DNA from 3 places in the Mesorhizobium sp. WSM4833 genome. Region 3 is predicted to be linked to each of the others. Evidence: predicted binding sites of a transcription regulator. Region 3 holds the regulator's gene; each other region holds the start of a gene.
What was found. Region 3 encodes PhoB, which activates phosphate uptake and scavenging genes when phosphate is short. Its sites were predicted from a motif close to TGTCATNNANCTGTCAT; they were not measured.
Positions count from the first base shown of each region.

Region 1: AC0L2D_RS30230 (PhoX family protein) is a predicted target of PhoB. The motif match lies at 1,823-1,839, and genes of this name have one in related genera.
Region 2: AC0L2D_RS24490 (RNA degradosome polyphosphate kinase) is a predicted target of PhoB. The motif match lies at 1,941-1,957, and genes of this name have one in related genera.

Region 1 covers NZ_JBVVQG010000024.1:34,414-38,624, forward strand. Annotated here, with positions in the region: gene AC0L2D_RS30220 (response regulator) at 1-552, shown strand, start outside; gene AC0L2D_RS30225 (hypothetical protein) at 849-1,343, opposite strand; gene AC0L2D_RS30230 (PhoX family protein) at 1,906-3,909, shown strand; gene AC0L2D_RS30235 (hypothetical protein) at 4,055-4,211, shown strand, end outside.
Region 2 covers NZ_JBVVQG010000013.1:131,637-135,847, forward strand. Annotated here, with positions in the region: gene AC0L2D_RS24475 (TIGR02117 family protein) at 1-296, shown strand, start outside; gene AC0L2D_RS24480 (FAD-dependent monooxygenase) at 371-1,612, opposite strand; gene AC0L2D_RS24485 (zinc-finger domain-containing protein) at 1,632-1,877, opposite strand; gene AC0L2D_RS24490 (RNA degradosome polyphosphate kinase) at 2,089-4,211, shown strand, end outside.
Region 3 covers NZ_JBVVQG010000019.1:62,783-66,993, forward strand. Annotated here, with positions in the region: gene pstB (phosphate ABC transporter ATP-binding protein PstB) at 1-782, shown strand, start outside; gene phoU (phosphate signaling complex protein PhoU) at 809-1,516, shown strand; gene phoB (phosphate regulon transcriptional regulator PhoB) at 1,533-2,222, shown strand; gene AC0L2D_RS28075 (ROK family protein) at 2,239-3,486, opposite strand; gene xylF (D-xylose ABC transporter substrate-binding protein) at 3,756-4,211, shown strand, end outside.

The sequences.
Region 1 (4,211 bases), on a different contig from region 3:
GCCACGGCGCAGGATGCCGAACGCCTCGCCGCGACGATGCGGCCCGACATCTTGCTGCTCGACATCTCGATGCCGGGCGGCGGGCTGAGCGCGGTCGCAAGCATCCTCGCCAACCATCCCGCCCAGAAGATCGTCATGCTGACCGTCTCGGAGGCCAATGCCGATGTGACCAAGGCGCTGAACGCAGGGGTGAATGGCTATGTCCTCAAAGGCGTCGGGTCGCGCGGGCTCGCCGACATCCTGCGCAATGTCGCTGCCGGCGAAAGCTATCTCTCGCCGACACTATCGGCCCGGCTGCTTTCGGATCTCCAGTCCCAGCAGCCGACCGACGGCTTGGCGGAACGGCTGCGGCAGCTCACCGATCGGCAAACGGAAATCCTGCGGCTGGTGGCGGAGGGGCTGAGCAACAAGGAAGTCGCCTTGCGGCTTGAGTTGCAGGAGAAGACCGTCAAACATCACATGACCGGAGTGCTGTCGAAGCTCAATGTGCGAAATCGCACCGAAGCGGCCTTGATGATGCGTGAGTGGCGCGACCGCGACAGGCCCTCCTAAAGCATTTCACCGTTTCACGAAAACGGCGAGCTGCTCTAACTCTTTGTTTTGACGCAATTCCCAAGGGAAAAGCGCTACGCGAAAAGCGCTTCACACTTTTTCTAGAATTGCTCTGGGCAGGTCCGAAGAAATGCGCAGCGGTTTCCCGTCCCGGATTGCGCAAAAGCGCGTCGCGCCTCGGGACCGCAGCCATTGCGGTGCCGAAAACCGGGACGACGCCGGCCGGAAACGAGGTCACCTCCGCCGGGGGGCGGCGGAGGTGACGTGCAAAGCTGACCGTTGCCTGTTGGCCAGCTTCACAAGGCCTTGAGACGATTGGCATCGGCCGGCGTGGCCTGGCGGTCGATGATCGTGCGACCGAGAGCGTCCTTCATGCTGAAACGACCGTTCTCGAGCTTTTCCGTTATGCCGTCGGGATGCCGGACTGTGATCTTGTTGCCGGTCACGTCGACCTTGTCACCGGTCTTTGCATTGACATGACTCCCGCTCTTACCCTGATTGGATCCTGATTTGCCGTTGTTGCCGCTATTACCGCTGTTGCCGTTATTCCCATTGCCGTTGCCGCTGTTCCCGCTATTGCTTCCGCCGGAATTGCCGCCGTTGCCCCCCCCACTGTTGCCTCCGCCACCACCACCGCCACTGTTACCGCCACCCTTGGCGTATGCGCTGACGGTGTGGATGCCGGAAACGGAGCCGTCCAGGACAATTTGATAGGGCGCAATCGTCAACACCAGCGCCGCTGCCGATTTGAGCGCCAGCCGGCAACAACGGGTCGTGACCGATCTGTGCATTCTGATCTCCGACGACTGAGCCCGGCGCGCCCCACCCCAACGTTGCAGTGCAACCAACATTGCCGAAAGACGCGGCGCCCGGAAGCGACCTCCGACCGTTGCGGTTGTCAACCAGGACCATTGCAAGCGCAAGGTTGGACTAAAGTCCCAAGTGTATGCTACATTAGCTTCGCATGAACGGCGCCGTGACCGCCATCGCTAAACGGGAGACTGGCTTTCCCGATGCCTGACGACCGCAGACGCCGAACATCAAGTCACCTCCGCCGGGGGCGGCGGAGGTGACTTGTCGAGGGTGCAGTTGCCCGTTGATCTGTTTTTTGCAAACGACTGATGTCGTCCGCCGTCGCGGGATGCGCGGCCAAGATGCCGCCTAAGGTCTCCTTTCATCTCGAACCGGCGATTCTGGAGCAGTTCACGGTCTGCGGGAATGCTTAGCCAGCGCTGCGCGCAATGCCTGTCGCGTCTGAAAGGTCTCCCGATGTCACGAAAATGTGATCCGGCGATTATAAGGGGGTCAAACAGGTACCCACGCTCCAGCCAATCCAACAGCCAGAGGCAAGCCATGACTGACCTTCGCTCCCCCGACACCCGATTCCGCACCAGCCTGCTCGAGGAAAACGACGGCCCGGCCATCAACGCTTCCGACAACCCCACCATGGGCGAGATCATCGCCGCGCGGTTCTCGCGCCGCGGCTTCCTCAAGGGTTCGCTGGCTGTCTCGGCCATCGCCGCCACCGTCAGCCCGCTGGCGCTGATCAGCGCCGACGAGGCCCGGGCCGCTGAAGGCTCGGCCTTCACGTTCGACGAACTCGAGGCCGGCATCGACGACAAGCACCATGTCGCGCCGGGTTACGACGCCGATGTCTTGCTGCGCTGGGGCGATCCGCTGTTTGCCGATTCGCCCGACTTCGATCCGACGAAACAGTCGGCCGAGGCCCAAGCGAAACAGTTCGGCTACAACAACGATTATGTCGGCTACATCCCGGTCGACGGCTCGGCCGAACATGGCCTGCTGGTGGTCAACCACGAGTACACCAATCCGCATCTGATGTTCCCGGGCATCGTGAAGATCGTCGAGAAGGACGGCAAGAAGTCGGCCGAAGTCGCACCCCTCTCGAAGGAGCAGGTCGATGTCGAGATGGCAGCTCACGGCGGCACCATCGTCGAGATCCGCAAGGCATCAGGCAAATGGCAGGTGGTGCGCGACGGCAAGCTCAATCGCCGCATCACCTCCAACACCGAAATGGCGCTGTCCGGTCCGGTTGCCGGCCATGACCGCGTCAAGACCAATGCCGATCCCTCCGGCACCAAGGTGTTCGGCACGTTCAACAATTGCGCCGGCGGCGTCACGCCCTGGGGCACCTATGTGATGGCCGAGGAGAACATCCATGGCTATTTCTCCGGCGAGTTGCCGGAAGGCCACAAGGAAGCCGCGAACTACAAGCGTCTCGGCATTCCCGAAGGCGCCTATGAATGGGCGGCGCATTACGAGCGTTTCGACCTCGCCAAGGAGCCCAATGAGGCCAACCGCTTCGGCTGGATCGTCGAGGTCGATGTCAACGACCCGACCTCGACGCCGAGGAAGCGCACCGCCATGGGCCGCTTCAAGCATGAGGGCGCCGAATCGATTGTCGCCAGGGATGGCCGCGTCGTCTTCTATCTCGGTGACGACGAGCGCTTCGACTATGTCTACAAGTTCGTGACCAAGGCCGCGTTCGATCCGAACGATCATGCCGCCAACAGGGACCTGCTCGATGATGGCACGCTGCATGTCGCCAGGTTCGCCGAAGATGGCACGGTCGAATGGCTGCCGATCGTCTTCGGCCAGGGACCGCTGACGGCTGAAAACGGTTTCACTGGCCAGGCCGACGTGCTGATCGAGACGCGCCGCGCCGCCGACCTGCTCGGTGCCACCAAGATGGACCGCCCCGAAGACATCCAGCCTAATGCCGTCAACGGCAAGGTCTATGTCATGCTGACCAATAATTCGAAGCGCAAGGCCGACCAGGTAGACGCCGCCAACCCGCGCGCCGAAAACGCCTTTGGCCACATCATCGAGATCGCCGAGGACGGCGGTGATTTCACCGCCGCCAAGGGCAAGTGGGAAGTGCTGCTGAAATGCGGTGATCCGGCGGTTGCCGATGTCGGCGCCACCTTCTCAACGGCAACGACGGCCAATGGCTGGTTCGGCATGCCCGACAATTGCGCGGTCGATTCGGCCGGGCGTCTCTGGGTCGCGACCGACGGCCAGGGCCCGAAAGCCACCGGCCGCACGGATGGTCTGTGGGCGGTGGACACGGAGGGGGCGGCGCGGGCGACCTCGAAACTGTTCTTCCGCGTGCCGATCGGCGCCGAAATGTGCGGTCCGCTGTTTGCGCCCGACGACCAGACCGCCTTCGTCGCCGTCCAGCATCCGGGCGATGGCGGCGAGGACTGGGAAGCGTTCGGCCGCCCGTCCTACTATGAGGATCTGTCGACGCGCTGGCCCGACTTCAAGCCCGACATGCCGGTGCGGCCGTCGGTGGTCGCCATCACCAGACAGGGCGGCGGCAAGATCGCGGTCTGATTGCCCTCCAGCATGGGGCGCAGCAGCGGAGCAGATTTGCACCGCTGCCGCCCTTTGAAGTCGCGGCATGGGGTGAAGTCGGTCAAGCCTCGGGAAAGATTGGCAATTTAAACATGGCGCCCTAGGTCTTTATCAGGAGATCGCCATGTCGAAGTCCGTCTATGACCGTGGCTTGCTCAAGCCAGCCGATATCGCCAAGCTGCAGCGCGTGTTCGACGAGGCCTGCCGGCGGCGCGAGGCACATCCCGATTCCGCCGACGCGCGGGAAATCGCGCTTAACCTGCTCGCCCTGCACAATGCCG
Region 2 (4,211 bases), on a different contig from region 3:
GTGACATCCTCGAACCGCCCCCTGACATCGCGGGGTTCGACATCACAGAGGACCGGTTCGCGGCGTTGCTCGATTTCATCGATGCGAGTTTCCAGCGCGGACCGGAAGGCCCGATCCTCGTTCCGGACGCGGCCTATTCCAGGTTCGACGGCTTCTACGAAGCCAACGGCCATTTCAACGCACTGATCGGCTGCAACACCTGGACGGCGGCCGCCTTGCGCACCGCAGGCCTGCGCACCGGCTGGTGGAACCCGCTGCCTGTATCGCTCGGGCTATCGATGCGGCTGTATAATTAGCGTGGGCATTCCGCGAATTGGCGAGTGTCGTGTTCCTTCACACCCCCCTCTGTCCCGCCAACCTTTCGCAGGTTTCAGCTTTCGTCAGCCTCCGGTGCCCGCCAGCCATAGAGCCAGTCCAAATCCGCCGCGAGTTTTTCCGACGTGCGCATTTTCAGGAACACGTTGCGCGCAATCGCCACCGGCCCTGCGGCATGCCAGGCCAGCCGGTTGACAGCGCCGCGTCGGGCGACCTGCGCGACACGCGGCCGCCGTGACTGTTCCCAAATCGCAAGCGCGGCCAGCGGGTCCGTAGGGGAGGCGTAGACGGCGTCGGCAAGCGTCGCTGCATCCTCGATCGCCATGGCCGCACCTTGCGCCGCGAATGGGGTCATCGCATGCGCGGCGTCGCCGATCAGCGCCATGCCGTTCGGTGTTGTCCAGGGCTGTTGCGGGTCGACAGTGTGGATCGGCCACGCGGTCCACGGGCCGGCCTGCTCGACCAGACGGGCAAGTTCTGCCGCGGTGCCGGCAAGAGCTCGGGTCAGGATCCCGGCGTCGGCGTTGCCGGACCAGCCTTCGGCAATGCGGTCGCCCCTGGTGAAGGCCGCGAGATTGAAGGCCGCACCCTTGCTGACGGGATAGGCCACCATATGGAAGCCGGGATGCAGGAAGGTGGTGACGCAGTCCCTGGCTCCGATGGCGGCAAAGCTCTGCCCCGCGGCGCTATCAGCTGCGATGGTCGCGCGCCAGGCCAGTTCGCCGGAGAAACGGTTTCTTGGCGAAGCCGACCCCTTGGCCGAGTCGACAAGTGGGCGCACCGACGACCAGACGCCATCGGCCCCGACCAGCAGGAAGCCCTCCGCCTCGATGGTCTTGCCGTCGATCTCGGCCGTCGCCGTGATGCCATGCGGGCCGGAGGCAACGTCGCCGATGCGCGCGCCGGTGGTGAGATGGATATCCGGCACCTCGGCAACGCGCGCGGTCAATGCGCTCTGCAGATCGGCCCTGTGCGCGACGAGATAGGGTGCTTGCCAGCGGGTTTCGGCGGCTTGCCCCAGCGGCACGCGCGCCAGTTCACGCAAGGTCGCGGCCTTCTTCAACACCACGGCTTGCGGCCGCACAGCTGCCGGCAGCAGCCGGTCGAGCACGCCGAGCTGGCGAAGGATGCGCGTCGCGTTTGGAGAGAGCTGGATGCCGGCGCCGGCAGCTTCCAGGCGCTGCGCCTGTTCGAACACCCGAACCGCGTAGCCGCGCGAGGCGAATGCAAGGGCTGCGGTCAATCCGGCGACACCGGCCCCGGCGACGACAATTTGCCGGGAACGCGTGTCGTTCATCGGGCTGGTCGCGAAAGTCTCAGGCGGCCTGTTCGATGTAGATGCATCCGGCCGGCAGCGTTTCCGTCGCCTTCAGCTTCGGCGAATAGTGGTAGAGCGTCGAGCAATAGGGACAGACTTTTTCATTGTCGTCGCCCATGTCCAGAAACACATGCGGGTGGTCGAAAGGCGGATTGGCGCCCGTGCACATGAATTCCTTCACGCCGATGTCGATTGCCGGATAGCCCGCATCGTTCTGAAAATGGGGAATGGAACCGCCTGCCATCGTCGTCTCCTTAACGCAGTCTCGTCTGCATCTGGATCATATCAGGCCTCTTTGCAAGTTCGATGAAATCAAACTGTCGCAAAAGCCTGTCAGAGGATAAGTTAAGCCGGTTAACCCATGACCCGAAAACCGATTTCGGTTTTCGGGAGGGACCATGGGTCGCTAGAGTGACTGGCTAGCCGGCTTGAGCGGGTGTGGAAGAGCGGGAATCATGAACGAACTGAAGCCGGTGCAGAACGAATTCGTGGATGTCGAGGTGGCTCGCCCGGAAGGCGGCAACCCTGACCGGTTTGTCAACCGCGAGTTTTCCTGGCTGCAGTTCAACCGGCGCGTTCTCGAGGAATCGCTGAACCTCAATCACCCGCTGCTGGAGCGCGTCCGCTTCCTGTCGATCTCGGCCGCCAATCTCGACGAGTTCTTCATGGTCCGTGTTGCCGGTCTTGCCGGCCAGGTGCGCGAGGGCATCACGCTGAAGAGCCCGGACGGCCGCACCCCCGAACAGCAGCTCGAACAGCTGCTGCGTGAGGTCGAGCGGCTGCAGGAAGACCAGCAGAAGAGCCTTTCGGCGCTCACCGTGCTGCTCAACAAGGAAGGCATCGAGAGCATCACCCGCGATGCGCTGACCAAGGACGAGAAAATCTGGCTGGAAGACCATTTCCAGGAACAGGTTTTCCCGGTGCTGACCCCGCTGTCGATCGACCCGGCGCATCCGTTCCCGTTCATCCCCAATCTCGGCTTCTCGATGGCGCTGCAATTGCGCCATCGCAAGAACGGCGAGGAGATGAGCGCGCTGCTGCGCCTGCCGGTGGCGCTGAAGCGCTTCATCCGTCTGCCGGACCGCAAGCATCATGTCCGCTTCATCCCGCTGGAAGAGGCTGTCGGCCTCTATATCGGCAAGCTCTTCCCCGGCTACGAGGTCAAGGGCTCCGGCACGTTCCGCATCATCCGTGACAGCGATATCGAGGTCGAGGAGGAGTCCGAGGACCTCGTGCGCCTGTTCGAAACGGCGCTGAAGCGGCGTCGGCGCGGATCGGTGATCCGCATCGAATTCGACAGGCTGATGCCTGGCGAATTGCGCGATTTCGTCGCCGGCGAGCTTGGCGTGTCGTCGAGCCGCATCAGCGTCTTGACCGGTCCATTGGCGCTCAGCCAGATTTCCGAGATCGTCGCCGTTCCCCGCGACGACCTGAAATTCACGCCCTACAATCCGCGTTTTCCCGAGCGCATCCGCGAACATGGCGGCGATTGTTTCGCCGCCATCCGCGAGAAGGACATCGTCGTCCATCACCCCTACGAATCCTTCGATGTGGTGGTGCAGTTCCTGCGCCAGGCAATGGCCGATCCGGAAGTGGTGGCGATCAAGCAGACGCTTTACCGCACCTCCAACGACAGCCCGATCGTGCGCGCGCTGGTCGACGCGGCCGAGGCCGGCAAGTCGGTCACCGCACTGGTCGAGCTCAAGGCGCGTTTCGACGAGGAAGCCAACATCCGCTGGGCGCGCGACCTGGAGCGGGCCGGCGTGCAGGTGGTGTTCGGCTTTCTCGAACTGAAGACGCATGCCAAAATGTCGCTGGTGGTGCGGCGCGAGGACGGCAAGCTGCGCAACTACGTGCACCTCGGCACCGGCAACTACCATCCGGTCACCGCGCGCATCTACACCGACCTGTCCTTCTTCACCACAGATCCGACGATTGCGCGCGATGTCGCCCAGCTGTTCAATTTCATCACCGGCTATGCCGAGCCGACGGACGAAATGCGGTTGGCGATCTCGCCGTTCACGCTGAGAAGCCGCATCCTGAAGCACATTGCCGACGAGATTGCCTACGCGGTGCAAGGCAAACCGGCGCGCATCTGGATGAAGATGAACGCCCTCGTCGATCCGATCATCATCGACGCGCTCTACGATGCCAGCCGCGCCGGCGTCGAGATCGACCTTGTCGTGCGCGGCATCTGCTGCCTGCGGCCGCAGGTTCCGGGCCTGTCGGAAAACATCCGCGTAAAATCGATCGTCGGCCGTTTTCTCGAGCACAGCCGCATCTATTGTTTCGGCAATGGTTTCGGCCTGCCGTCGGACGAGGCGATCGTCTACATCTCCTCGGCCGACCTGATGCCGCGCAATCTCGACCGCCGCGTCGAAACCATGGTGCCGATCACCAATCCAACTGTGCATGAACAGATCCTTGGCCAGATCATGCTGGGCAACATTATGGACAATCAGCAAAGTTTCGACGTATTGGCTGATGGAACCTCCCGGCGCGTCGTGCTGGAGGAGGGCGAGGAACCGTTCAACGCGCAGGAATATTTCATGACCAATCCGAGCCTGTCGGGACGGGG
Region 3 (4,211 bases):
TGGGCGACAAGATGAAGTCGAACGAAGTGATCAAAATGCGCGGCGACAAGGTCGGCGTGTTCTACGGCGAGAAGCAGGCGCTGTTCGACGTCGATCTCGACGTCCGCCTGAACCAGGTGACGGCGCTGATCGGCCCCTCCGGCTGCGGCAAGTCCACCTTCCTGCGCTGCCTCAATCGCATGAACGACACCATCGATTCAGCACGGGTAACCGGCAAGATCACGCTCGACGAAGAGGACATCTACGACAAGAACATCGATGTCGTCGAACTCAGGGCGCGCGTCGGCATGGTGTTCCAGAAACCCAATCCGTTCCCAAAGTCGATCTACGAGAACGTCGCCTATGGGCCGCGCATCCACGGATTGGCCAAGCGCAAGGCCGACATGGATCAGATCGTCGAGTCCAGCCTGAAGAAGGCGGCGATCTGGAACGAGGTCAAGGACCGTTTGCAGGAACCTGGCACGGGTCTTTCCGGTGGCCAGCAGCAGCGCCTGTGCATTGCACGCGCCATCGCCGTGTCGCCCGAGGTGATCCTGATGGACGAACCGTGTTCGGCGCTCGACCCGATCGCCACCGCTCGCGTCGAGGAACTGATCGACGAACTGCGTCAGAACTATACGATCGTCATCGTCACCCATTCGATGCAGCAGGCAGCGCGCGTGTCGCAGCGCACCGCGATGTTCCATCTTGGCTATCTGGTCGAGGAGGGCGCCACCGACAAGATGTTCACCACCCCCGACGACAAACGCACCCAGGACTACATCACCGGCCGGTTCGGCTGATCTCTGGCATATGAGGGACGAAGATCATGGGTGAACATACCGTCGCATCTTTCGATGAGGATCTGGAGCAGATCAGCCAGCTGATCCGCGACATGGGCGATCTCGCCCGCTCGATGGTCGGTGGCTCGACCAGGGCTTTGCTCAATTCGGACAATGCGCTGGCGCAGCGGGTGGTTTCCGACGACGCCATCATGGATGCACGCCAGCGCGAGCTGGACGATCGTGCCATCACGCTGATCGCCAAGCGCCAGCCGATGGCCAACGATCTGCGTGCGGTGGTCGGTTCGATCCGCATGGCCGGCGACCTCGAGCGCATCGGTGACCTTGCCAAGAACATCGCCAAGCGCGTCGGCACTGTCGGGCTGAGCGTCACGCCGCACGACCTTTCGCATTCGATCGACGCAATGGCGCAGCTGGTGCTGATCCAGGTGCAGGGGGTCGTCGACGAGTATGCCGCCGCTGACGCGGCAGCGCTTGCCACGCTCAGAAACAATGATGAACGCATCGACGTCAAATACACATCGGTGTTCCGCGAACTTCTGACCTACATGATGGAAGATCCGCGCAACATCACGGCGTGCACGCACCTGTTGTTTTGCGCCAAGAACCTCGAGCGGATCGGCGACCACGTGACCAACATCGCCGAAAATGCCTATTATGTTTTGACCGGCACGCAGTTGCCAGCCAACCGTCCGAAGCAGGACGAGACGGCAATGTCCGCGCCAGCGGCATGACAGGGGTGACCAGCCGATGATCGCGCCACGCATCATGGTGGTGGAGGATGAGGAGCCGCTAGGCGTGCTGCTCCGCTACAATCTCGAATCCGAAGGTTACCAGGTCGAGGTGGTGACGCGCGGCGACGAGGCCGAAATCCGGCTGCAGGAGAACGTTCCAGACCTTCTGGTGCTCGACTGGATGGTGCCTGCGGTTTCCGGTATCGAACTCTGCCGCCGGCTAAGGATGCGTCCCGAGACCGAGCGGCTGCCGATCATCATGCTGACCGCGCGAGGCGAGGAAAGCGACCGCGTGCGCGGCCTCTCGACCGGTGCCGACGACTATCTGGTCAAGCCTTTCTCGACGCCGGAGTTCATGGCCAGGGTCAAGGCGCTGCTGCGCCGGGCCAAGCCGGAAGTGCTGTCCAGCGTGCTCAAGGTCGGCGATATCGTGCTCGATCGCGAGTCGCACCGCGTCTATCGCAAGAAGAGCGAAATCCGGCTCGGGCCGACGGAATTCCGCCTGCTTGAATTCATGATGCGCCATCCAGGCCGCGTGTTCTCGCGCAGCCAACTGCTCGACAATGTCTGGGGCGAGACGATCTACATCGACGAACGCACGGTCGATGTGCATGTCGGCCGGCTGCGCAAGGCGGTCAACAACGGCCGCATGCCCGATGTCATTCGCACCATCCGTGGGGCGGGTTACGCCATTCGCGAGGACTGAACTCCCTCGTTTGAACTCACGCCACGTTCTTGCCGCCGAGACCGGATCTCGCCTGCACGCCCGGCGCAAAAATCTCCTGATCGACGAAGATCAGCGCCCGCATGGCGCAGCCTTCGCGGATCAGCGGCAGTTCGTTCGGCTCGGTGTCGAAGGAAATCGACTTGGAATGCTGACCGCCGGCGGTCTGGGCAATCGCTTGCCGCAATGCCGGCTCGATCAGGTCGAAGGCGGCGGCGCTGACGCCGACCATGGCGACCGGCGCCGGATCGATCAGCGCAAACAGGCTGCCGAGGCCGTAGCCGAGCGCTTCGCCGGCCTTGCGATAGGCTTCCCGTTCGGGCCCGTCCCTTTCGCGGGCGGCGGCAGCCAGGGCGCGCATGTCGGCGTCGCTGACATCGGCGACGGGCTCTGCATCCTCGCCCATCTGCCGCGCGTTGCGCCAGATGGCATAATTGCCGGCATAGGCTTCGACGCAGCCGCGCCGTCCGCAGCGACACAGCGCGCCGTTCGGCCGATGGATCATGTGGCCGAATTCGCCGCCCGAGGAATGGGTGCCGGTGAACAATTCGCCCTTCAGCACCAGCCCCATGCCGATGCCGTGCGACAGGAGGATGGCGATGAAATCGTCGCGGTAACGATCGGGGTCGCGCCAGCGCAGCGCCACCGCCATCATGTTGCAGTCGTTCTCCATAATGGCGGGGATGCCGAACTCCTCTTCGAATATGTCGGCGAAGGCGATGTCGGTGTGCGGCGTGATCGGCGACCACAGCATGGCGCGGGCACGGGTGTCGGTGATGCCCTGGACGGCCAGCGCGATACGAGCGATGCTGCGCACGTCCAGGTCGGGATCTTCCAGGCGGCGCCGCACGATTGCCGTGCACTCACCGATCAGCGAGTCGCGCGACATCGTCAGCGTGTCGAGCCGACGCTGTTCCTCGGATATTACCTGGCCGGCATAGTCGATGACGGCGACCGAGAGGAAGTTCAGCGACAGCACCACGGTCATTACCGCGGCCGCTTCCGGATTGAGGCTGAGGCCGACCTGCGGACGGCCGCGTTTGAGCGAGCCGGCCTCGCTCGGCTTGCTTTCGGTCAGGATGCCTTCGACGATCAGGTCGGATGAGATCGCCGAGATCGTCGAATGGCTGAGGCTTGTGGTTGCGGCGATCTCGGTGCGCGACGGCTGTCCGGCGCGGCGCACCGCGGCGATCACCATCGCGCGGTTGCGGCGGCGCAAATCGTCGTGGCGGATTCCGACCGACATGCTCTTTCATATCCTCCCGGTCGCCGCGGTTCTTCCTGCCCTGGAACGCTGTCGGTGACGCGGTCAAATACTGGCAGAAGCCGCGCGCCGTGTCATTTATTTATTCCGAGGCCCGAAAAAAATTCGAGACGACATCAAAATCCATCAGAATCGATGTTGACAGCGTTCGGGCGTTGGCCCAGTATTTTTTCGAGGCTCGAAAAAATAGGGCCTCTGTGCCGGCCCTCGGGCCAGTTTGGTCGCGCCATACGCGGCGCAGGGAGGATAATATGAAAAGATTCACAGCCGCCATCCTGGCGGGTGCCGCCATGTCGCTGACGCTCGCGTCTGTCGCGCAGGCGAAGGACAAGGTCGTCGGCGTTTCGTGGTCCAACTTCCAGGAGGAACGCTGGAAGACCGACGAGGCCGCCATGAAGACGGCGATCGAGGCCGCCGGCGACAAGTACATCTCCGCCGATGCGCAGTCCAATCCCGGCAAGCAGCTTACCGACGTCGAAAGCCTGATCTCGCAGGGCGCCAATTCCCTGATCATCCTGGCGCAGGATGCTTCGGCCATCGGCCCGGCCGTGCAGAAGGCGCTGGACGAAGGCATTCCGGTCGTCGGCTATGACCGGTTGATCGAGAACAAGGACGTTTTCTACCTCACCTTCGACAACAAGGAAGTCGGCCGTATGCAGGCCCGCGAAGTGTTCAAGGTCAAGCCGGAAGGCAACTACGTCTTCATC